Regions from separate parts of the Rhodoferax sp. P2_H8_2 genome, predicted to be linked through region 3. Evidence: predicted binding sites of a transcription regulator. Region 3 holds the regulator's gene; each other region holds the start of a gene.
The links. The regulator FNR, encoded in region 3, switches genes on or off when oxygen is low (the NO sensors DNR and NnrR bind a similar motif). The targets are predictions, from matches to a motif close to TTGATNNNNATCAA.

Region 1: the regulator FNR is predicted to act here: its motif matches at 5,973-5,986, upstream of AC1DV6_RS00550 (hemerythrin domain-containing protein).
Region 2: the regulator FNR is predicted to act here: its motif matches at 3,880-3,893, upstream of AC1DV6_RS07615 (DUF2189 domain-containing protein).

Annotation. Positions count from the first base shown of each region.
Region 1 is NZ_JBFUFW010000001.1:104,163-112,025, reverse strand. It holds gene AC1DV6_RS00580 (methionine synthase) at 1-536, shown strand, start outside; gene AC1DV6_RS00575 (cupin domain-containing protein) at 542-1,033, shown strand; gene AC1DV6_RS00570 (NADP-dependent oxidoreductase) at 1,109-2,149, opposite strand; gene AC1DV6_RS00565 (saccharopine dehydrogenase family protein) at 2,277-3,500, shown strand; gene AC1DV6_RS00560 (DUF1003 domain-containing protein) at 3,510-4,058, opposite strand; gene AC1DV6_RS00555 (NAD(P)/FAD-dependent oxidoreductase) at 4,111-5,394, opposite strand; gene AC1DV6_RS00550 (hemerythrin domain-containing protein) at 5,486-5,917, opposite strand; gene AC1DV6_RS00545 (2OG-Fe dioxygenase family protein) at 6,025-6,762, shown strand; gene AC1DV6_RS00540 (NAD(P)H-dependent flavin oxidoreductase) at 6,728-7,863, opposite strand, start outside.
Region 2 is NZ_JBFUFW010000003.1:421,670-429,532, forward strand. It holds gene AC1DV6_RS07595 (alpha/beta fold hydrolase) at 1-502, shown strand, start outside; gene AC1DV6_RS07600 (GGDEF domain-containing protein) at 534-2,087, shown strand; gene AC1DV6_RS07605 (NnrU family protein) at 2,198-2,776, shown strand; gene AC1DV6_RS07610 (DUF2788 domain-containing protein) at 2,780-2,989, opposite strand; gene AC1DV6_RS07615 (DUF2189 domain-containing protein) at 2,989-3,843, opposite strand; gene AC1DV6_RS07620 (glutaredoxin domain-containing protein) at 3,954-4,319, shown strand; gene AC1DV6_RS07625 (Spy/CpxP family protein refolding chaperone) at 4,353-4,907, opposite strand; gene AC1DV6_RS07630 (recombination-associated protein RdgC) at 5,188-6,099, shown strand; gene AC1DV6_RS07635 (YgaP family membrane protein) at 6,164-6,364, opposite strand; gene cueR (Cu(I)-responsive transcriptional regulator) at 6,376-6,807, opposite strand; gene AC1DV6_RS07645 (heavy-metal-associated domain-containing protein) at 6,791-6,988, opposite strand; gene AC1DV6_RS07650 (heavy metal translocating P-type ATPase) at 7,104-7,863, shown strand, end outside.
Region 3 is NZ_JBFUFW010000004.1:88,617-96,479, forward strand. It holds gene ccoG (cytochrome c oxidase accessory protein CcoG) at 1-342, shown strand, start outside; gene AC1DV6_RS08825 (FixH family protein) at 435-707, shown strand; gene AC1DV6_RS08830 (hypothetical protein) at 735-953, shown strand; gene fnr (fumarate/nitrate reduction transcriptional regulator Fnr) at 960-1,679, opposite strand; gene hemN (oxygen-independent coproporphyrinogen III oxidase) at 1,853-3,271, shown strand; gene AC1DV6_RS08845 (sulfite exporter TauE/SafE family protein) at 3,281-3,955, shown strand; gene dusA (tRNA dihydrouridine(20/20a) synthase DusA) at 3,998-4,981, shown strand; gene AC1DV6_RS08855 (CcdC protein domain-containing protein) at 4,989-5,534, shown strand; gene AC1DV6_RS08860 (DUF488 domain-containing protein) at 5,618-6,004, shown strand; gene AC1DV6_RS08865 (thioesterase family protein) at 6,093-6,920, shown strand; gene AC1DV6_RS08870 (hypothetical protein) at 7,097-7,699, shown strand; gene AC1DV6_RS08875 (hypothetical protein) at 7,749-7,863, shown strand, end outside.

The DNA.
Region 1 (7,863 bases), on a different contig from region 3:
TGCAGGCCGATGGTGTGGACATCATCCAGTTTGATGAACCTGCCTTCAACGTCTACATGAAAGATGCCGCCGACTGGGGTGTCAAAGCACTGGAACGTGCAGCGCAAGGCTTGACCTGCACCACCGCCGTGCACATCTGCTACGGCTATGGCATCAAGGCCAATGTGGACTGGAAAGAAACACTGGGCCAAGAGTGGCGCCAGTACGCCGATATTTTTCCGGCGCTGGCTGCCAGCAGCATCCAGCAGGTCAGCCTGGAGTGCTACCACTCGCATGTGCCGCCGGAGCTGATGGCCTTGTTAAAAGACAAGGACGTCATGGTCGGTGTGATCGATGTAGCCAGCGATGTGATCGAAACGCCGGAACAGGTCGCCGACACCATCGGGTTGGCGCTGCAGCATGTGCCCAAGAACCGCATCTTCCCCTGCACCAACTGCGGCCTCGCGCCCATGAGCCGCGAAGTAGCAGAAGCCAAACTCGCCGCCCTTGCGCAGGGCGCGGCTTTGGCGCGGCAACGTTATGGAGCGACAGCATGAGCCTCATGCAACCACCCCACGGCCATAGCCATCCGCCCACCGACTGGAAGCACGATGGCGTGCGCGTCGTTCCCGGCAACCAGCTCGATGGCAATGTGCCGTCCACCCCTGGCATGGACCGCAAGGCCGCGATCAACTTTGCGCGCGTCGGCGCGCAAAAACTGTGGGCCGGCACCGTCACCATCCACGCCAACGCCAAGACTGGCGCGCACCACCATGGCCCGCTGGAAAGCGTGATCTATGTCGTCAAGGGCCGAGCCCGCATGCGCTGGGGCGAGCATCTGGAATTCACCGCCGAGGCAGGCCCGGGCGACTTCATCTACGTGCCACCCTTTGTGCCGCACCAGGAAATCAACGCCAGCGAAACTGAACAGCTCGAGTGCGTTCTATGCCGCAGTGACGGCCAAGCCGTCGCGGTGAACCTGGACATCGAGCCCGCCGAAAAACCGCAGACGGTCCTGTGGATTGACCCTACACACCCGCACGGGGGTGTGTAGGTCAGGCGCATCCTTGGGGCGAGATTGGTAGCCTTTTAGGCCTCCAGGGCCCATGAAACTTGCGTAAGCAGCTACTTATTCTGTAGCAACCTGCAGCACCAGCTTGCCAAAGTTTTCGCCGTTGAATAGCTTTTGCAAGGTCTCTGGGAAGGTCTGCAGACCGACGACCACGTCTTCCTTGCTCTTCATGCGGCCATCCTTCAGGTAGCCCGCCATCTCGGCGATGGCAAGGTGGTAGCGGTCGGCGTAGTCGAACACGACGATGCCTTCCATGCGGGCGCGGTTGACCAGCAGGCTCAGGTAGTTCTTCGGCCCTTGCACAGCGGTCGTGTTGTTGTACTGGCTGATCGCACCGCAGATGATGATCCGTGCGCCACGGGTGATCTTGGCCAGCACGTCGTCCAGAATCTCGCCGCCGACGTTGTCGAAGTAAATGTCCACGCCCTTGGGGCAATGTTCTTTCAGGCCCGCGCGCACAGCGCCTGGGCCGGCCTTGTAGTCGATGCAGGCGTCAAAGCCCAGCTCTTTCACGACCCAGTCGCATTTGGCAGCGCCACCGGCGATGCCGACCACGCGGCAGCCCTTGATCTTGGCCATCTGGCCCACGGTTTGGCCCACGGCGCCTGCTGCGCCGGATACGACCACCGTTTCGCCCGCTTTGGGCAAGCCCACGTCCATCAGGCCGAAGTAACCTGTCATGCCCGGCATGCCCAGCACGTTGAGCCACTGCGTCGGTGTGCCCAGGCGCAAATCGATCTTGAACAGACCGTTGCGCTTCATGTCGTCTTTGGCGATGGTGATGTACTCCTGCACGCCGGGCGTGCAGCTGACCACATCGCCGACTGCGTATTTGTCATTTTTAGAGGCGATGACCTTGCCGATACCGCCGGCACGCATCACTTCGCCAATGCCGACCGGTGGGATATAGCTCTTGCCTTCGTTCATCCAGCCGCGCATCGCCGGGTCCAGTGACAGTGCCAGCGTCTTCACGGTGATGCCGCCGTCTGCGGGCTCCGCCACGGCTTCGGTGGTATTGCTCCAGTCGGTAGGTTTGACCATGCCCACGGGGCGGGCGGCGAGACGGATTTGGTGGTTGGTGAGATTGGCGAGGGACATGGTTGGCTCCTTGGGGAAGGCGCGAATACTAGCGCGAAGTGCTGCCGCATGCCGTAGCCTGCGCGACAGGGGCTGGGGCTGCAGCGGGTTTGGGACTATGCTGCGCACTTCCCCGGGAGACACCACCATGCCAGCCAAACATACAGCGCGCACCTACGACGTCGTCCTCTACGGCGCCACAGGCTTTGTCGGCCAGCAAACGGTGGCCTATTTCGCCAGCCATCCACAGGTCAAGGCGCTGGGCTTGAAATGGGCGGTGGCGGGGCGCTCCAAAGACAAGTTGCAGGCCGCGCTCCGCAGACACGCGGCGCAAGCGGGCGTGGTGGTGGCAGACGCCCAGGATGCGGCTGCGCTGGATGCGCTGGCCCGCAGTGCCCGTGTGGTGCTGAGCACGGCCGGTCCGTTTGCGCTTTATGGCAGTGAGTTGGTGGCCGCCTGCGTGCGCCACGGAACGCACTACGTGGACATCACCGGTGAGACGCCCTGGGTGCGCAGCCTGATCGACAAGCACCATGCGCGCGCCGCGTTGGACGGCACCCGCATCATTCCGTGTTGCGGATTCGATTCAGTACCATCCGATTTGGGCGCATGGCTGGCACAACAAGCGTTTGAAAAGCGCTTCGGCACGCCGTGCACAGCGGTCAAAGGCGCGTTCAACCTGCGCGGTGGTTTTAATGGCGGCACGATGGCCTCGATGTTCAATATGTTTGCCAGCGGCCAGTCCGCGACTGTGTCCAATCCCTACTTGCTCAATCCGGCGGACGCACCTGGCCCAGATGCATCCGCCGCGGTCGATCCTGTCGCACCGCGGTTTGACGCGGATTTCAATGCGTGGCTCGCGCCTTTCATGATGGGGCCGATCAACACCCGCGTCGTGCGGCGCAGTGCGGCGCTGCTGGGCTACGCGCCGACATTCCAGTACCAGGAATACATGCGCATGGGCAAAGGTGCGGGCGCTGCAGTCGCCGCGGGCATGCTCAGTGGCGGATCGCTGATCACGCAAAGTGCCATGGCCTGGTCACCGGTGCGCAAACTGGCGCAGCGCATGGCTCCGCAGCCGGGTGAAGGGCCTTCGGAAGAGGCGATGGATGGTGGTTCGTTCCGCTATGAGTGGGTGGCGACGGGCGCAGCCGGGCAACAGGTGCGTGGTCGCGTGGCAGACCGCGGTGACCCGGGCAATCGGGCCACTACCAAGATGCTGTGCGAATCGGCGTTGGCGCTGGCCCTGCAATCGGATGAACTGCCCGGCGCGGGAAAACTCGGTGGTGTGCTGACCCCTGCCAGTGGTTTGGGCGACGTGCTGGTCAAGCGCCTGCAACTGGCGGGCATGACGCTGGAAGTGGATGCCTGAGGCCGGAACTCAGGGCAGCCGCGTATCGAGTCTCTCCAGCCGTTGCGTGAGTTCACGCACGGCCTCTGTCAGCGCCAGCAATTCTTTCTCCTTCAGCAAATCAATCTTCTCGTGCAGCAGCTCAATCTCGAGCTCTGCCTTGACGTTGATTTCGTAATCCGTTTCCGCGTGGCGGCGGTCCAGTTCGGACTGTCGGTTCTGGCTCATCATGATGGCCGGCGCGGTGTATGCGGCCTGGAATGACAGCAGCAGATTCAGCAGGATGAAAGGGTAGGGGTCCCAGGCACCTTTGCCGAACCAGACATTGCCGCCCATCCACAGAACAATCAGGGTGCTCTGGATGATGATGAACCGCCATGAACCGACGGTGCGGGCCACGATGTCGGCCAGCCACTGGCCGCGGGTCGCTGGTGGTGGCTCAAAGTGTTCTGGAGTCGTGCTCGCTGGCGGTTTGAACTTTTGTCGGTGTACGCGCCGGTGCGCGCGCAAGGCCTCAAGTTGCTTCTTGTCTTCGGGCGCATTGGCAGTGGCTGTGGTCGTGCTGGCTGGTGTACTCATGGGAAGACCCTCGTGATGCCACAAGTATGCGCCGCACCTGAGCGCAAACCAATCACACCCCCATGCGATCCCGCATCTCGTACCAGAGTGCGCCCAAGGCCGTGAACGGAACGCGGAAGAAACGACCACCCGGGAACGGGTAGTGCGGCAAGCGCGCGAAGGCGCCAAAGCGCTCCGCGTCGCCGCGAATCGCCTCGCCCAGCACACGGCCTATCAGGTGCGTGAACGTGATGCCGTGGCCCGAGCAGCCTTGTGAGTAATAGATGTTGTCCGACAGCTTGCCCACTTCCGGCAGGCGTGACAGCGTCAGCAGGAAGTTGCCGGTCCAGCCAAAGTCGACCTTGACGCCCTTGAGCTGCGGAAAGGTCTTCAGCATCTTGGGAACGATGATGGATTCGACATGCGCCGGGTCGCGCGCGCCATAGACCACGCCGCCGCCATAAATCAGGCGCTTGTCAGCAGACAGGCGAAAGTAGTCCAGCAGGAAGTTGTTGTCTTCCACGCAGTAGTCCGACGGCAGCAACTCGTCGGCCAGCTTGCCCAAAGGCGCTGTCGCAATCACCTGCGTTCCGCAAGGCATGGACATGCCCGCCAGCTTGGGCTCCAGCTCGCCGATATAGGCGTTGCAGGCAACGATCACAAAGCGGGCTTTCACCTGACCCTGCGTGGTGTGCACGGTAGCCATGGCGCCGCGTTCAATGTGGGTCACGGCGGATTGTTCGTGGATCAATCCGCCCAGGCTTTCCAGTGCCGTGGCTTCGCCCAGCGCCAGGTTCAGCGGATGAAAGTGGCCACCGGTCTTGTCCACCAGAAGGCCCTTGTAGCGGTCCGAGTTGACGACCTTGCGCACTTCGGCCTTGTCGTCGATCAGCGTCAGACCGGTGTGGCCCCATTGTTCCCATAGTGCCTTGTGTTCCTGCAGCTGGTGTACTTTGCGCGCGGTCATCGCGGCATAAACACCACCGTCTTTCAGATCGCACTGGATGTTGTATTTGGCAACCCGGTCGCGGATGATTTGCGCACCTTCGAACATCATTCGGCCCAGTGGCTCTGCGGCGGCGCGCCCGAATTTGGCTTCGATGACATCAATGTCGCGCGAATAGCTGTGCACGATCTGGCCGCCGTTACGCCCCGACGCACCCCAGCCCACCCGGGCCTGTTCCAGCACGACCACCTTGTAGCCCGCTTCGGCCAGCGCAATACCCGCCGACAGGCCGGTATAGCCGGCGCCCACGATGCAGACGTCGGCGTCCACGCTGCCTTGAAGTGCATCACGCGGCGGCGAAGCGTTGGCGGATGCAGCGTAGTAAGACGGGGCGTGTGCGGTGGAGGGCATGGCAGTTCCAGTGTATGCCCCTACGGTAATGCAGCGCGGGGCTCCCACCGAGGGCCAATTGGAAATCGACGGCCAGTGCCACTTCGGGCGGCTATATGTTGCCTGGCGCCGGGTCGTAGCCCGCAGAACGCAGGTGCAATGCGAGCGACGCGTCCATGCTTTGGATGTGTTGCGCAAACCACCGACCCAGTTCGCGCGCCATTGTGCGCACTGCGGCAACACCTTCCTTACCACCAAGAACTTCGCCCTCGCGCATCACTTGCAAAATCACCTTGTGCTGGGTCGCATGGCTGCTGTCCGCGGCATATCCGGTTGCCAGCATCCAGCGGTCTTCGGCATCAAATTGCTGTTGGGTGTGCGCTATCAGCGTGGTCCAGCACGACAGGATGTTCTGGTCCGCCGCGGTCGCCGCTGCTGCCAACAAGTCGACAAACGTGTGGTGTGCCTGGTCCATCAGCGGTATATCCAGCGCCAGTGCATCGCTCCATGAGAGTGTGTCGGCGCGCGTGTCGTATATGTCCAAGGTCGGGTCTCCGGAAGTTGCGTGCTGAGCCTAAGTCTGTGTGGGGAGTCACACTTTGATGCAGGTCACAAGATGGGCATACAGGCCCGTCGATAATGCTGCTCACCATGACGAGTTCTTTTTCTCCTCCCAGCCTGACCCGGTGCGACGCGCTGCAACCTGCCCTGCAACAGCAAGGCTATGCGGTGCTAGCGCCCGCGCTGGTGTGCGAAATGGCGGCCATTGCGGCACCTGCGATGCAGGCATGGCAGGGCCTTTGGAACGACCTGCCACCCGACCACTACTTGCGCGATGGTGGCCGCTATCGGACGCGGCGCCATTCCTGTTTCACGATCAACGGTGACGCGGTGGACCTGGTCGCACACCGGCCGCATTGGCAATCCGTCGACTACAACGCACTGCATGGCGGTATGCAGCGCCACTTTGAGCCCATGGATGTGCAGATGTCGGCGGATGTGCAGTGGCTGCGCCTACTGACCTGGCTGGGGCGGGAATGTTCGGTTTTGAAGGGTGAACAAACCTGGTACACGGAAGCGCACCAATTCCGCATTGACACCACCGATGGCATAGGCCGCCCCACGCCCGAAGGTGCGCACCGCGATGGTGTCGATTTGGTGGCTGTGTTTCTGGTGGATCGCTATGCGGTCAAGGGCGGTGAGACCCGGGTGTTTGAGGCCGACGGCCCGAATGGCCAGCGTTTTACGCTGACAGAACCCTGGTCATTGCTTTTGCTGGACGATGCCCGCGTGATTCATGAGTCCACCCCCATCCAACCCTTGAGCGAAGGGGCTTATCGCGACACACTGGTTGTCACGCTGCGAGCGGGTGGTTTTCAGGGGGCGTGAGCAGGCGCTGCATTAGCTCGCGCACGCTGCGGATCTGGTTGCCAAAGGGCAGCGTGCCTGCGCCTCGGAAGAACAGACCCTTCTTCACATCGCCACGCAATGCAGCGGCCAGCTGGTTGTCGATGCAGAACTGCCCCCAGCCTTGCAAGCCATCGCGCAGGCCGCACTGTGCCAGGCAGTCAAAGCTTTTGGTGCAGCGGGCTTTCACATGCGCCACTGCCTGCAGCTTGGGTTCGATTTTCAGATAGGCGCGTAGCCAGGGCGTGTTCACCGCGCGTGCTGGCAGGCCAGCCACGCTGGTGAATTCCACCAGGTATTCCACGCGCGCTTCTGCCAGCACGCGCTTGAACTCGGCATGTGCATCGCTTTCTTCTGTCACGGCAAAGGCAGTGCCCAATTGCACCGCGGACGCGCCCAGCGATTGCAGACGCGCAATGTCTTCAAAGCAGGATATGCCGCCGGCCGCAATCAACGGGATTTCCTTTTCATAGCCCGCATCCTTGAAAAATTGCCGAACCTGCGGAATGACGTTTTCAAAATCAAAGCGTGTATCACCCAAGTCTGCAATCTTGGCTGCTCCCAGATGACCGCCGGCCAGGCGCGGGTGCTCAATGACGATGGCATCTGGCAGGCGCTTCTTGCGCTCCCATTTCTTGATCAGCAATTGCACGCCACGCGCGTCGGACAGGATGGGAATCAGTGCGACTTTGGGGTGGTCTATGGCGAGATCCGGCAGGTCCAGCGGCAAGCCCGCGCCGACGACGATGGCGTCAATTCCGGCTTCCAGTGCGCGGGTGACGGACGCTGCGTATTCGCTGACGGCTCGCATTACATTGATGGCCAGCATGCCGCGTCCCCGCGATAGTTCCCTCGCAGCTGCTATTTCGCGGTCTATGGCCTGCAGGTTGGCTTGGTTGATACCCGCCTTGGCGGCGTCACCCGGTGCCAGCTCCCGCGTGCTGTCCATCAGGTCCGGGTAACGGCGCCGCAGATCCACGCTGGAGAGCGTACCCATACCACCCAAGGCGGCCACGCTGCCCGCTAGGCGGTGCCCCGAAATGCCGATACCCATGCCGCCCTGCACGATGGGCAGCAGCGTGT
Region 2 (7,863 bases), on a different contig from region 3:
ATGGGCCAGTGCAGCGGCCATGCCTCAGCGGGTGGACCAACTGGTATTGATCGATGCGAGTGGTTATGCGATGGAGCCCAAATCGGTACCGATAGGGTTTCAGATTGCCCGTATGCCGGGTGTGCGCAGCCTGATGCAGCATGTCCTGCCGCGCGGGGTGATTGAATCCAGCCTGCGCAATGTCTATGGCGATCCGGCCAAAGTGACCACGGAACTGGTGGATCGCTATTACGAGTTGACCTTGCGTTCCGGCAATCGCGCAGCATTGGGATACCGCCTGCAGCAGCGCCTCAGTGGCGACCGTCAAAAGATTCAAGGGCTCAAAGTGCCGACGCTGGTGATGTGGGGCGGCAAGGATTTATTGATCCCGGTGGACAATGCGCATAAGTTTGCTGCCGATATTGCGGGCTCCCGTCTTGTGGTGTGGGACGACCTGGGGCATGTGCCGCATGAGGAAGACCCGCAGCGCACGGTGCAGGCATTGATTACCTTTCTGAATTGAATAGCAGGACCGAATTAGTAGGATTTTGGCCATGACCGACAAAAAGCCTTTTGAAATTGCGCGGGAGACGCTCAAGCAATTGACGGCCCGCAAGATGGTTCCGACGCCGATCAACTACCAGACGATTTACAACGAAATTGCCGGTATTCCGCAGCAACAGCCGTTTCCTGCAGATACCTTGCGTGATATTTCCAAAGCCTTGCCTGCCAAGACACCAGGCCAGCAAAAGCAGAAGGGACTGCTGGATTACGCGATTGACCGCTTGAACTGGGAAGGTGTGAAGACGGCACTGGTGGCCTACGGCGGTTTTGTTCCGACCACGCCCGAAGCCGCAGGAACCACTGAGGCGAGTGTGGCCGCCAATGGTGCAGCGGCCTCCGCCAGTGCTTCGATGCTGAGTGCAGAGTTCATGGGCCAGATGGGCCAGATGATCGAGTACCTGCAGCCCGCGCTGGGGAATGACGATGAACGTCTGGTAGAGCAAACCGCTTTGCTATTGAAGGCCTTGCGTCAACCCAAGGTAGATCTGTCTGCCGTGAAGCTGATGCTGGTGAATTACAGCCACCGCCTGTCGTTTGCAGCAGAAGACCAGGCCGAGATCAAGAAGACTTTGCTGAAACTATTGCATCTGGTATTTGAAAACATTGCCGAGCTGGGCGTCGAAGAAAAATGGTTGGCGGGCCAGATGGATGCACTGATGACCGCCGCATCGCCGCCACTGACGCTGCGCCGCCTGGACGACGTGGAGCGCCGCCTGAAGGATGTGATCTTCAAGCAGAAAGATGCGCATGCCAAGGCGGTCCAGTTGCAGAACGAAATGCGCCAGATGCTGGCGACGTTTATCGATCGGCTGGCGCAGATGAGCCAGTCGTCCGGTTCATTCCAGGAAAAAATGGAAGACAGCGCACGCCAGATTGAACAGGCCAAGACGATTGCCGAGATTGCGCCGGTGCTCAAGGAAGTCGTGGGCGCCACGCGTTCGATGGCGCAAGAGAGCCAGGTCGTGCGCGACGAGTTGCGCAGCATGCGCGAGCAGGCGACCAATGACGAAGCACAGCTGGCCAAGCTGCACCAGGAGCTGGACCGCATCAGCACGCAAGCGCGGCACGACCCGCTGACTGGCGCGCTGAACCGCAAGGGGCTGGATGAGGCGATAGAGCGCGAACTTTCCAGCGTGCGCCGCAAGGAAACACCGCTGTGCATATCGTTGCTGGACATTGATAATTTCAAGAAGATCAACGACTCGATGGGCCATTCCACGGGTGATCAGGCGCTGAACCATCTGGCCACGGTCGCACGGGAATGCATGCGCCCGCAGGACACGCTGGCGCGCTATGGCGGCGAAGAATTTGTAATCTTGTTGCCTGACACCACGCTGGAAAAAGGCATCGATGCGATGACCCGGCTGCAGCGGGAACTGAGCAAACGCTTCTTCCTGGCAGGTACCGAGAAGGTGCTGATCACCTTTAGTGCAGGCGTGGCCCAACTGGCGTCTGATGAAACGCCGACGGACTGCATTCGCCGCGCCGACCAGGCCATGTACCTGGCCAAGCGTGCCGGTAAAAACCGCGTTCTTGGAGCTTGAATGTGGCCCCCACGCTCCGCCGCTGCGCGGGTCGCTGCCACCCAAGGGGGGCTAACTCGCCTTGGGGCGGCCCGGCGGCGAGTTACCACTGAGATTTAAAGGAGTTGCTGATGCCATATTTGTTATTGGGTCTGGTGTTGTTTCTGGGTGTGCACTCGGTGCGTATCGTGGCCGATGGCTGGCGCACGGAAATGCTGCAAAAAGTCGGCGAAGCGGCCTACAAAGGCAGCTACACCGTGCTATCTCTGGTTGGATTTGGGCTGATCGTTTGGGGTTTTGGTGTGGCGCGGGAAAACCCGGTGCAACTGTGGGTGCCGCCCGTCGCTCTGCGCCACCTGGCGTTGTTGTTGACGCTGGTGGCGTTCGTCTTTCTGGCAGCGGCCTATGTGCCGCGCAATGCGATCAAGGCACGCGTGCACCACCCTATGGTGTTGGGCGTGAAGACGTGGGCATTTGCCCATTTGCTGGCCAACGGCAACTTGGCGCACGTCATTCTGTTCGGCAGCTTTCTGCTGTGGGCCGTGGCGAACTTCATTGCCTCCCGCAAGCGAGACCGGGCACTGGGTGTGGTCTATGCCGCAGGCACGCGGTCAGGCACGGTGCAAACAGTGGTTGTCGGCGTTGGCGCCTGGGTGCTGTTCGCGTTCTGGCTGCACGGCTGGGTGATTGGCATTCGCCCGCTGGGTTAAACGCTAGCGCGTCAGCGCCCACTGGATCACATACTTGGCGGCAAAGCCCGTCATACCGAAGGCCAGGCCGAGAAACAGCACAAAGGTACCGAATTTGCCAGCCTTGGATTCCCACGCCAGCTGGCCAATGATGAACAGCATGTAGAGCATGAAGCCGCCAATGCCAAAGCTCAGGCCGAAGGCCGCGATCTGTGCTTCCGTGTAGCCAAACATCAGCGCTCCTTGCGGCGCATGGAAGGCGCATTCAGGGGCGCAGACAAGGGCTCACGTGCAGGCAGTGCAGAGGCGTCCACCAGTGCACGGTAGGCATGCCAACTGGCGTGACCCAGCATCGGGATCACCAGAATCAGGCCCAGCAACAGCGAGCCCAGTCCCAGCAGAGTGAAGCCCATGACCAGCGCAGCCCAGAGCGCCATAGGAATGGGGTTGGCCAGCACCACCTGCCAACTGGTCAGCACGGCCTGCCAGAGGCTGACGCGGCGGTCCAGCAGCAGCGGCATGGCCACCACGCTGGAAGCAAACATCGGCGCCGCCATCAGGCCACCCAACGCCAGCCAGAGTTCGAACAGCCAGCTGTCCTGGGCCAGCATGACATGGTGGACAAAATCGAGCGGTGTATGGATGGGCTGGGGTGCCAGCAGGGTGATAAGTGCGGCAGAGGTCAGCACCCAGCCGGTGGCGGCGAGTGCCAGCAGGGCGCCGAACTGCACCATGCACCAGTATTCGTTGCCCCATTTGTTGAAGTGGCTGTTCTGCCAGTTCAGCCATGTCTTGAGTACCACACCGAAGTTCGCCACTTCGCCGCGCTCCAGTGCGCGACTTAGCGCGTACAGGCTGGTGGCCAGCACCGGGGCGACCACCATGAAGCCCGACAGGGCGCCGGCGAGCAGCCAGAAACGATCGTGTGCGATCCAGACGATCACTGCGCCAACGGCCATCAAGACCAGTCCGTGCAGCGCGCTGATCCAACGCGTGCGCGCCATGTCTTTCAGGCCCAGGACCAGCCAGATCAGGGGTTGCCAGAGGTCAACGGTGTTGACCTTGGGTACGGGTAACGGGGTTTGCATGGTTCGCCAGTGTATGGCCGGACGCACTATGCGGTCTTGACGTGTCTCAAGACAAACCGCGCTGCGCATAATGGGCTTTCACCGCGCATGCTAGCGACAGGAGAGTTTTGATGCCCCGCTCCGTACTGGACGAATCCCATATCCACCCCGCCATTCGCGAGAAGGTGACAAACCATCAGCAGGACATCGTCAAGGAAGTGCAGGCAGCCGTTGCCAGCCACGCCGTGGTGGTGGTCGGCATGGGTATCAACCCGATGCCGAAACGTGCGCGCAAGGCGCTGGACGCGGCCGGTGTGGCCTACCAGTACCTGGAGTACGGCAACTACCTGAACACCTGGCGCAAACGCAATGCGCTGAAGATGTGGACCGGCTGGCCCACATTTCCGATGGTGTTCATCAAAGGCACATTGGTCGGCGGTGCGACCGATGTTGAGAAACTGATCGCCAGCGGCGAGCTGAAGACCTTGCTGGCCTAGAGTTCGTCGCCGACGATTCAGACGCTCCAGGCCTTACTTCGCAGCAGGCGCAGCAGGAGGCACCTTCTTGCCATCCTTATGGTGGCCCTCACGCCAGCGCTCCATCTGTTTGCCCATGCGGGCGTGCTCGGCGTCCATCACCTTCTTCTGCTCGTCTGTCAGCGTGGCGTAGAAGGTCTTGACGGCCTGGTCACGCTGGTCCGCTGCGGCTTGGCGATCTGCGTGGTGCTTGGCGCGCAGTTCGCGCATCTTGTCGATGCGCTCAGGCGTGCTGAGCTTGTCGAATGCCGCACGGTCGGGGCGGTCCATCGTGCGGGCTTGCGGCTTCATCGCACCGGTGAACGTGGTCCAGGCGCCCTCCTGGGCGGGCGTGATTTTCAGGCGGGTCTTCAGATCGGCCAGATGCTTGGCATGCATGGCCTCCATCTTGGCAGGGTCCATACGACCGTGGCCCATGCGGTGCATGGGGGGGTGGTCGCCGGGGGGCGCAGCAGGCGGTGTGGTTTGGGCCAGTACGGAAAATCCAGCGCCCATCAACAAGGCACTGAGCGTAGTTTTCGCGAGGAGCGAGTGGAATACCGGTTTCATGGTGTCATCCTTTAGGTTATGCGCCGGGGCTGAGAAGAGACTCTTCCGCCTTGGCCGCAGGTGTAATGTGATCCTCACGTGTATAGCCCGCATGGCGCAGTGACAAGCCTTTGTAAAGATGCGCAACTGTCGGTTCGCGACAACAAGGGAACAACAAGGACAATACGCAGCTTTTGCGCTTCGAAATGTTTGCGGGACAGACCTTTAGCTCTGTCCCCAACCGATCGAGTTTTGCGGGGCAGATTTTCAATCTCTGCCCCAACTGATTAAAGGTTTGCGTGTGTTCAAGAATTTGATGGTGTACCGGTTGGCGTCCGCATGGACGGTGGGTGTGGAGCAACTGGAGGCGGCGCTGGAAGCCGCGCGGTTTGTGGAGTGCGGTTCGTTACAGGACAAGTCGGTGGGCTGGATCACCCCGCGCGGTGAAGAAGGCGGCCCGCTGGTGGAAGTGGTCGGTGGCCAATGGATCCTGCGCCTGATGGTCGAGACCAAGGCCGTGCCGGGCTCAGTGGTCAAACGCAAGGTGGAGCAGCAGATCGAGCAGATCGAAGCGACAACCGGTCGCAAACCGGGCCGCAAGGAAACCCGCGATTTGAAGGACGATGCGCGCATGGCGCTGTTGCCACTGGCGTTTTCGCGCCAGTCGGCGGTCTGGGTCTGGATTGACCCCAAGGCGAAGTTGCTTTTGCTGGATGCCGGCAGCCAGGCGCGTGCCGATGAAGTGATCACTGCGCTGGTCAAGGCGATTGATGGTCTGGCGATGCAGCTGGTGCAGACCGAGATGTCGCCCGCCGCGGCCATGTCGCTGTGGCTGTCTACCGGCGATGCACCGGTCAGTTTCACGGTGGACCAGGAATGCGAACTGAAGGCCGTCGATGCGTCGCGCGCAGTGGTGCGCTACACGCGCCATCCGCTCGATGGGGAAGAGATACCGAAGCACATTGAGACTGGCAAGGTGCCAACGCGCCTCGCGCTGAGCTGGGCTGAAAGCGTGTCGTTTGTGTTGACCGATGCGCTCACTATCAAGAAGATTGCGTTTCTGGATGGCGCGGTGGACGACGTCAGCGCCAAAGGCGACCGTGCGGATGACCGCTTTGATGCCGATGTGGCAATTGCGACTGGGGAGTTGCGCAAATTGTTGCCGGCTTTGCTCGAAGCGCTGGGCGGTGAGACGCCTCTGGTTTCGGCATGAAATAGGCCTACAGGGCGCATGGAATGTGCGTAAGCAGCTACTATTTTTGTAGCAAGCTTGCGCCTCAGCGCTCTGCCTTAACCCGGCAGGTGCTCAGGCCCAGCACGCTGTAAATGGCGCACCAGCCGACCAGCGCGCTGGCGATCAACGCCAGGCCACCGGCCAGCCCTAGCAGGCCGACGACATTGAAGACATAGAGGCCGACCAGCGCCAAGCCGACGATGCCGCGTGCGATGCGGTCCAGGTTTGATGTGTTATGTGTCATGGCAGTTCCCATTATCGGCCTGCGAGATCGTCCAGTATCGGGCACTCGGGTCGCTCATCCCCGTGGCAGTGCTCCAGCAGTGTGCTGAGCGTTCGCTGCATGCTTTGCATCGCCTCGATACGTTCGGTGAGTTCGTCCACATGCCTTTGCGCAATCTTTTTCACGCTGCTGCTGGTGCGGCGGCGGTTTTGCCACAGCCCCACCAGTTCGCCAATCTCGGCCATCGAGAAACCCAGGTCGCGGCAGCGTTTGATGAACCGCAGGGTGTGCACGTCGGCGTCGCTGTACAGGCGGTAGCCGCTGTCGGTGCGCAGCACGGCACCCATCAGGCCCAGCGACTCGTAATGCCGCAGCATCTTGGCGGAGACACCGCTTTGCCGCGCTGCCTCACCAATGGTGACTGGCGCACCAGATACGGCGGCTGGCTTAGACTGCAACGGCATAGCCTTCTTCGGCAATCGCTTGGGTCAGTGTTTCACGCGGCTGCGCAGACTCGACTTCCACCGTGTTCTGGCTGCGGTCGATCTTTACGTGGGCTTGCGGGTCGACCTCCTGAACAGCGCGGGTGACAGACATCTCGCAGTGGCCGCAGGTCATACCGGTAACGGTAAAGGTTTGGTGCATCGAAGCTCCTTGTGTGGTGTGTGATGATCGGCATTGTGAACCTTGCCATCGTGGGAAGGTCAAGGGCCTTATATTTGCTTGACCTTCCCATAAGGGCAAGGTTTAAGCTTCATCCATGACTGCCGTAACCACCATGACCCCCGCGCCCACCACCATTGACATCGGCATTGGCGGCATGACCTGCGCGTCCTGCGTTTTCCGTGTTGAAAAGGCGCTGAAGAAGGTGCCCGGCGTGGACGGTGCCACGGTGAATCTGGCCACCGAGTCGGCCCGCGTGCTGGTGCATGACGCCGGCATCGAGGCGCGACTGCGCCGCGCGGTGCGTGATGCGGGCTATGAGCCACGTGCGTCCGATGCAGCGATGCAGCCGCAAGACGCATCCCCCTGGGTTGGCTTTGCGCCGGTGGGCGTCGGTATTGCGCTATCGGCACCGCTGGTATTGCCCATGGTGGGCGATTGGTTCGGTCAGCACTGGATGCTGCCTGCGCTATGGCAATTCCTGTTGGCAACGCCAGTGCAATTCGTGCTCGGTGCGCGCTTTTACAAAGCCGGTTGGCATGCGCTCAGAGCCTTCAGCGGCAATATGGATTTGCTGGTAGCGATTGGCACCACGGCCGGGTGGGCGCTATCGATGTGGCTTTGGCTGAATGCAGAACCGGGCGCGATGGTGCATCTGTATTTCGAAAGCTCGGCAGTGGTGGTAACGCTGGTGCTTCTGGGCAAATGGCTGGAGGCACGCACCAAGCGGCAGACCACGTCCGCCATTCGTGCCCTGCATGCGTTGCGGCCGGAGATTGCGCATCTGTTGCGCGGCGCCAAGGAAATGGATGTGCCGGTCGCGGAAGTGCTGGTGGGTGATACGCTGGTGGTCAAAC
Region 3 (7,863 bases):
GCATTGCGTTCGCCGTTCAAGGTGGATGTGGTGCGCGATCGCGGCACATTGGCGCGCATTGTGTCCGGCGGCAAGATCGAGAATGTGTACCGCTTGCAGGTCATGAATGCGACGGAGTCCACCCAGCGACTGGAGATCACCGCCACCGGCTTGCCCGGTATGTTGACCGAGGTGGATGGCCCCGTGGTGATCGAGCCCACGCAAGCGCGCTGGATTGTGGTGCGCTTGCAGGCCCCGTATGACGTGGCTGCTGCTGGCTCGCACCCCATCCGTTTCGAAATTGCTTCTCAGGATGGCACTGACAAGGTGCTCGAGAAGTCCGTTTTTATCGTTCCACGCTAAGGAGATGCTATGTACCCCCACGTTCACATTCGTTCACTGCCCCCCAAGGGGGTACATGCCACCCTAGAGGCGGCTCGTCGGGAGGCATGATCATGACCCAACCCCACCCCACTGTCTCCCCACCCTGGTGGAAATATGGCCATGTGTGGTTGGTGATCTCCGGGCCTGCGATTGTGGTGGTCGCCAGTTTCGTCACGATGTATCTCGCTGTCACCCGTGCAGACCCCGTGCTGGACGAAGACTATTACCGCAAGGGCATCAACATCAACAAGACCTTGCCGGATCAGCAGCCCGGAATGGTGCCAGCGGTGCAGGGACGCAACCACTTGGCCAGCGATGCGCCGCCCGCCACCAAGGCGCCTTGAGGGAATCTCGCCATGCAACAACGCCTGATGTGGATTGCCTGGCCTTCGTTTCTGATGGCGGGCGTCATCGAAATGCTGGTGTTTGCATTGGTGGACCCGCAGGACCTGAACTGGTTTGGACATCCGCTGGACATGTCGCGCCAGGGCGTTTACACGCTGTCTTTTTTTATCTTCTGGTTTGTAGTCAGCGTAAGCAGCGCGTTGACAGCCATGCTGGCGATGTCATCCGCAGAGACCAACGACTAGGCTGCGCTAACTGCAGACCTTGGGGTTGACGATGTCCTTGAGCGCCTCGGTCTGGAGGATGCGCACATGGCGCTGCTTGACTTCAACGATGCCGTCCTCCACAAACTTGGAAAACGTGCGGCTGACCGTTTCGAGTTTGAGGCCCAGGTAGCTGCCAATCTCTTCGCGCGTCATGCGCAATACCAGTTCTGACTGCGAGAACCCCCGCGCATGCAGGCGCTGCACGAGATTCAGCAAAAAGGCCGCAAGACGCTCTTCGGCGCGCATGCTGCCTAAAAGCAGCATCACGCCGTTCTCGCGCACGATCTCGCGACTCATGATCTTGTGCACATGGCGCTGCAGCGAACTGATCTCGCGCGACAGCTCTTCAATGCGGTCAAACGGCATCACGCACACCTCGGCATCTTCGAGCGCCACCGCGTCGCAGGTGTGGTGGTCGTTGACGATGCCGTCCAGGCCCATCACTTCCCCCGCCATCTGAAAGCCTGTCACCTGGTCGCGCCCATCTTCAGAGGCCACGCAGGTCTTGAAAAAACCGACGCGAATTGCATACAGGCTGGTGAACTTCTCGCCATTGCGAAACAGCAGTTCACCGCGTTTGACCTTGCGCCGGGTGGAGACGACGTCGTCGATCTTTTCCAGTTCCTGTTCGCTCAAGCCCAGCGGCATGCACAACTCGCGCAGATTGCAGTTGGAGCATGCGACCTTGATGGCTTGCGGGTGCATGGACACCACCGGAATGCTTTCAATGGCAGCGTGCGGATGGGGGGCGTGGTGAAGCATGGGGTTTTCCTGATACAGGTCAATTATCGAACCGACCAATCTTCAGAGTCTTGATCCAGGTCAAGTCATCCGTCAACCGCTTGGCGCACATTGCAGTCTGGAAGACTAAAAAGCGTATGCAAACCATTCAAAACACGATCAATGACACACTCGGAGGCTTGCCTCTGGATGCTCTGGTGCGCCGTTTCGATATCTCGGGGCCTCGCTATACCTCGTATCCTACAGCCGACCGCTTTATTGAGGCTTACACGGAGCAGGACTATGTCCAGTCGCTGACACAGCGTCGCAATGGCCCCAGTGCACTGGCCTTGCCACTGTCGCTGTACGTGCATATTCCGTTTTGTGCATCGCTTTGCTATTACTGCGCCTGCAACAAGATCATCACCAAGCACCACAGCAAATCTGCCGAATATCTGCGTTACCTGAATCGCGAAATTGATCTGCACACTGCGCTGGTCGGCACAGGGCAGGTGGTCAGCCAGTTGCATCTGGGTGGCGGTAGCCCTACGTTCATGAACGACGACGAGCTGCGGCAGCTGATGGGCATGCTGCGGCGCAATTTCAGCTTTGCGCCTGGCGGGGAGTATTCGATTGAAGTCGATCCGCGCACTGTAGATGCTGAGCGGCTGGATACGCTGGCCGAACTGGGCTTTAACCGCCTGAGTTTTGGCGTGCAGGACTTTGACCCTGCGGTACAAAAAGCGGTGCATAGAGTGCAACCCGCCGAGCAGGTGTTCGCGCTGGTGGAAGCTGCGCGCGCCAAGGGCTTTGAGTCCATCAATGTCGATTTGATTTACGGCCTGCCACAGCAAACACCGGAATCTTTCGCCCGCACACTGGCCCAGGTGGTCGAATTGCGGCCCGACCGCATTGCTCTGTACGCATATGCCCATTTGCCAGATCGCTTCAAGCCGCAACGCCGCATCCACACGATAGAACTGCCGGCAGGTTCGGCCAAGCTGTCCATGCTGTCGCAGTCGTTGGAGCGCTTTATGGGCGCGGGCTATGTCTACGTGGGCATGGACCACTTTGCGCTTCCGACAGATTCGCTGGCGGTGGCCAAACGGCAAGGCCGTCTGCATCGCAATTTCCAGGGCTACAGCACTCAACCTGATTGCGACCTGATCGCGCTGGGCGTCTCATCCATTGGCCGCATTGGCGCCAGCTACAGCCAGAACGCTAAAACGCTGGACGAGTATTACGACCTGCTGGACCAGGGGCGTTTTCCGGTGGTGCGCGGCCTCGCGCTGAGCCGTGACGATTTGCTGCGTCGCGCGGTGATCATGGCGCTGATGTGCCAGGGGCAATTGCAATTTGAATCCGTTGAACTGGCGTACTTGATCGAGTTCCGGAATTATTTCGCGGCCGAGATGGACGCGCTGCAGAGTTTGCAGGAGCAGGGCCTGGTGGTTGTCGATGACAGCGGCATCCAGGTCACTGCACAAGGCTGGTTCTTTGTGCGTGCCGTGGCCATGGTGTTTGACCGCTATTTGCAGACCGACCGCACGCGCGCCAAGTTCTCTCGCATCATTTAGCATCGGCGGATGCAATCTTCCCTGGCGCTGACCGCCTTACTGATGGGTTTGGTGGGTGGTCCCCACTGCGTTGCCATGTGTGGCGCGGCGTGTGCAGGCATGGCGCGAGCTGCCGGGCCGCGCCAAAACCAGGCGATTGCCGGGTTTCAATTGGGTCGCATCATCGGCTACTCCGCTCTGGGTGCACTGGCCGCGGCCTCCATGCAAGGGCTGGGCTGGCTCACCGTTCAATCCGCCGCGCTGCGCCCGGTGTGGACGCTTTTCCATATCTGTGCTTTGCTGCTCGGCCTGGTTCTTCTGGCCCGCGCACAACAACCTGTTTGGCTGGAAACTTTCGGCCGCTCTTTGTGGGCACGGGCCAAAAAGGTCGGGGCAGGGCGCGCGCCGTTGCTGATAGGCGTGTTGTGGGCATTCCTGCCCTGCGGCTTGTTGTATTCCGCGCTTTTGGTTGCCGCAATGGCGGCGGACCCGCTCAGTGGCGCAATGGTGATGGCCTTGTTCGCGCTGGGCACCAGCATCACGATGACCGCCGGGCCCTGGCTGTGGCTGCGCCTGCGCGGCGCGAGCCCCGATCAAGGCGCGTGGGGCATCCGTTTGGCAGGGCTGGCGCTGGCGGCCAGTTCGGCTTGGGCGCTTTGGATGGGCTTGGTGCACAACACGGCGCCCTGGTGCGTCGTTTCCTGAGTACCAAGGCGGCATAAAGCTCCGGCTGGGATAATCCAGCCCATGTCGAAGATTTCTGCACCTGCCAACCCGTGGCGCATGTCCGTCGCCCCCATGATGGACTGGACTGACCGCCACTGCCGTTACTTTCACCGTTTGCTGAGTAAACACGCGCTCTTGTACACCGAGATGGTGACCACCGGCGCGTTGATCCATGGCGATGTGCCGCGGCATTTGCGTTTCCATGAAGAAGAACACCCGGTGGCTTTGCAGTTGGGCGGGAGCGAGCCGGCTGACTTGGCCCAATGCGCCAAGTTGGGTGAAGAGTGGGGCTATGACGAGATCAACCTGAATTGCGGCTGCCCGTCTGAGCGCGTGCAGCGCGGTGCGTTCGGCGCCTGTTTGATGGCTGAGCCCAAGCTGGTGGCCGATTGTGTCAAGGCGATGGTCGATGTGGTGGATGTGCCCGTGACCGTCAAGCACCGCATTGGTATCGACAAGGACGAGAGCTACGAATTTGTGCGCGACTTTGTTGGCACCGTAGCCGAGGCCGGCTGCAACACCTTTATCGTCCACGCGCGCAATGCCTGGCTCAAAGGCTTGAGCCCGAAAGAAAACCGCGAAGTGCCACCGCTGCGTTATGCGCTGGTGCACCAGCTCAAGAAAGAGTTTCCGCATCTGACCATTGCCATCAATGGTGGCCTGACCACCAGCGCCCAAGTCCACGAAGAGCTGCAGCATGTCGACGGCGCCATGCTGGGCCGCGAGGCGTACCACAACCCCTGGTGGCTGGCCGAATGGGACGAGGGCTTCTACGGCGCAGCGCCGACCGAGCTTTCGCGCGAACTGGTCGAAGAGCAGATGGTGAAGTACATGGAGCGCGAAGCCGCCGAGAACGGCACGCCCTGGTACGCCATCGCGCGCCACATGCTGGGCCTGCGCCACGGGCAGCCCGGTGCGCGCAAGTGGCGCCAAGTCTGGAGCGACCATACGTTAAAAGGCCATGCAGCGCACGCGGTAGCGGCGCAGGCAGCTATCAAAATGTGAGTGAACCATGCAAATGCCGGCAACCTCCACCTTCGTCACCATCGCGCTGGTCCCGCTCTTGGCCTGGCGCATCCATGCGCGCTATCGCAGGCTGGTAGGGCGCCAGCGCCTGTCGCCGGTGCGCCCATGGATCACGCTGGGCATCTACGGCACGATTGCCTTGCTGCTGTGCTGGGCTGCCGTGCGCGCCGAGGTGATGCCATGGGCTTTGCTCGGCGGGCTGGTTGCCGGTGGCGTTTTGTCCATCTATGGGCTGCGGACCACTACCTTTGAGGTCAGCCCGGAGGGCATTTACTACACACCGCACACGGGCTTGGGCATCGCCCTGTCCCTGCTGTTCGTGGGCCGTATTGCCTACCGTGTGTATGAAGTCTATGGGGTGGGCACGCACCCCTCCATCACCGGAACCGACTTCTTCCACAGTCCGCTGACCTTGCTGGTGTTTGGGTTTCTGGCGGGTTACTACATGGCCTATGCCTTAGGCCTGCTGCGCTATCGTTGGGCGCGCCTGAAGGCCCGGGCAGAGCGGGAAGCGTTGAAGAATTCGCCATGAACCTGGCCATTCGGGCCGAGATCGGGTCCATTCAGCCGCTTGATTCGCTTCTAAACTGTGCATCTCAGCACTAGGAGGTCGCCATGGTGGTTCGGGTCGTACGGTTGGGCACACAGCGCGCGAAGGACGAGGGCACGCGCATAGGCACGGTGCGCCGCCCACCGCGGGGCGTTCCCAAGACAGAATTTGCCTCGCAAAACTGGTACGACGTCTGGTACCCCAACCTTGCGCCGACGGCGGACACGATGAAGATGGGGCAAGAGGCTACTACGCCCGCCCAATGGAACGCGTTCGTCAAAAAGTACCGGTCGGAGATGGCAGCGCCCGAGGCCGACCGCACGCTGGATGTGCTGGCCGCGTTGTCACAGCACAGCAACTTCTCCGTCGGCTGCTATTGCGAAGACGAAGGCCATTGCCACCGCGCCACGCTGCGGGCTTTGCTGCAGGAGAAGGGCGCGAAGCTGGGTTAGGACCCCTTCCGCTCTCATTTATGCATGAAATTGGCCGCTAAGGCGCATGGAACGTGCGTAAGCAGCTATTAAAACAGGAGTATCCCGGATGACCGAAGTGTCTGCCAAAGCCAGTGAAGCCATGCCCGAGGCCGCGTTCACCGCACTGGGCGATAACCGCTTTCGTGCAAGTGCGCTGACGCGTGGCCCCTGGCATGCGCAGCAACAACACGCAGGCCCGCCCATCGCGTTGGTGGCCTACGCGCTGGAGGCGGCAGCACAGCCGCATGGCCTGCTGCACATGGCGCGCCTGACGGCCAACCTGCTGCGTCCCGTGCCGATTGCCGATATCGAGGTGCGTGTGCAGCAAGACTATGTGGGCCGCAACGCCGGGCACTTCTCGGCCGTGGCGCTGGCCGATGGCAAGGAGCTGATTCGCGCCACCGCGCTGTTCCAGCGTGAAGACGATGTGGCCATTCCTGCGGGTCTGCCGGGCCATCCGCTGCCGTTGGCGCCAAAGACGCCAGCAGACGCCCCCGCGCAGCGCATGCAGTTCGCCCACGGACAGATTGGCTATCCGGATCTGGTCGAAACCCGTGTCGCAGCCGGGCGCATGTTCGATGGCCCCAGCGCCGTGTGGTTTCGCTTTCGGCACCCGCTGGTAGCTGGGCAAACGCCAAGCCCTTACCAAAGCGTGGCAGTAGCGGCCGATTCCGGCAATGGCATCAGCGCTGTTCTCGATTTGTCGACCCATCTGTTTGTCAACTCTGACCTCACCATCAACCTGTTGCGCCGTCCAGTCGGCGCGTGGATATGCCTGGATGCCCGCACCCATCTCTCCAACCACGGTGGTGGCCTGGCCGAGTCGGCGTTGTATGACGAAGTCGGGCTGATCGGCCGCTCTACGCAGAGCTTGTTTGTGCGCAAACGGGAGTAGGCCAGGGGTGCGTGGGACAGCGCACAGACCATACCCCGCTGCAGCGCGACCATCGCGCCATGACATACCAAGGCGCAAGGGCTCGTCCCCTCGAGGACGAAACAAAACGGTTCTTTTCGGTTTCAAAAATTCGTTTGGATCCAGCAGGTTGGGCAACCCACGTTCTGTGGAGCGAGGTGAACCCCAAAACCAATGCTGATGTTGGCGATCCGGTCATCGTTCCCGTGTCCGACGTTGTGGACGCCATTCGCGATGGGGCCCATGTCGCGGCCACCTATATGCAACCGGATGTGCACCTGCCTGACATCGGGTTCGAAGTCATCGAACGCGCGGATGGCACGGACACCATTGACCTGGTCAAACGATCTGGCGCAGACAAAGCCAGGTCTGTAGATTTGAATATGCTGGCCACGCTGGAAGACGAGTCCTCGCCTGCGCCAGTCCTTGCGGCAACTTCGCCTCCCCGACGCACCCGTACATTCGCGGTGTCACAAGTGGCATTGGATGGCGATGGGCGCGTAACCGACGTGCTGTGGGGCCAGGTGGATACCGTAAAAAATGCTTGGGCCACACCGGAAGTGCTTGCACCGGTTGACGAAGTGGTGAACGTACTGCAACGTGGCGATCAGGTCTTCGCGCTGTTTCCGTCTGTCCATGGCCACTTGCCCGATCGCGAGTTCACGCAGGCAAACTATGACGGCGGTTTACGAACCATCGTGTTGATCGGACGCACGACCCATGAGCGGGAAATCCATGACATGGATCGCATCCCGAACTGACATCTCTTCTCAGGCACCTAGCTGAGATAAAACCCTACAGAGGTGGCATATGGACGATTTTCCGATTTCCTCTAGCGCGATCGATGAACTGCTGGAGAAAGAAGTTGCTCGCGAGGTTTATGAGCGGCTCCGGCGCAAGCTGGTAGCCTTGAAATCGGCGCCCG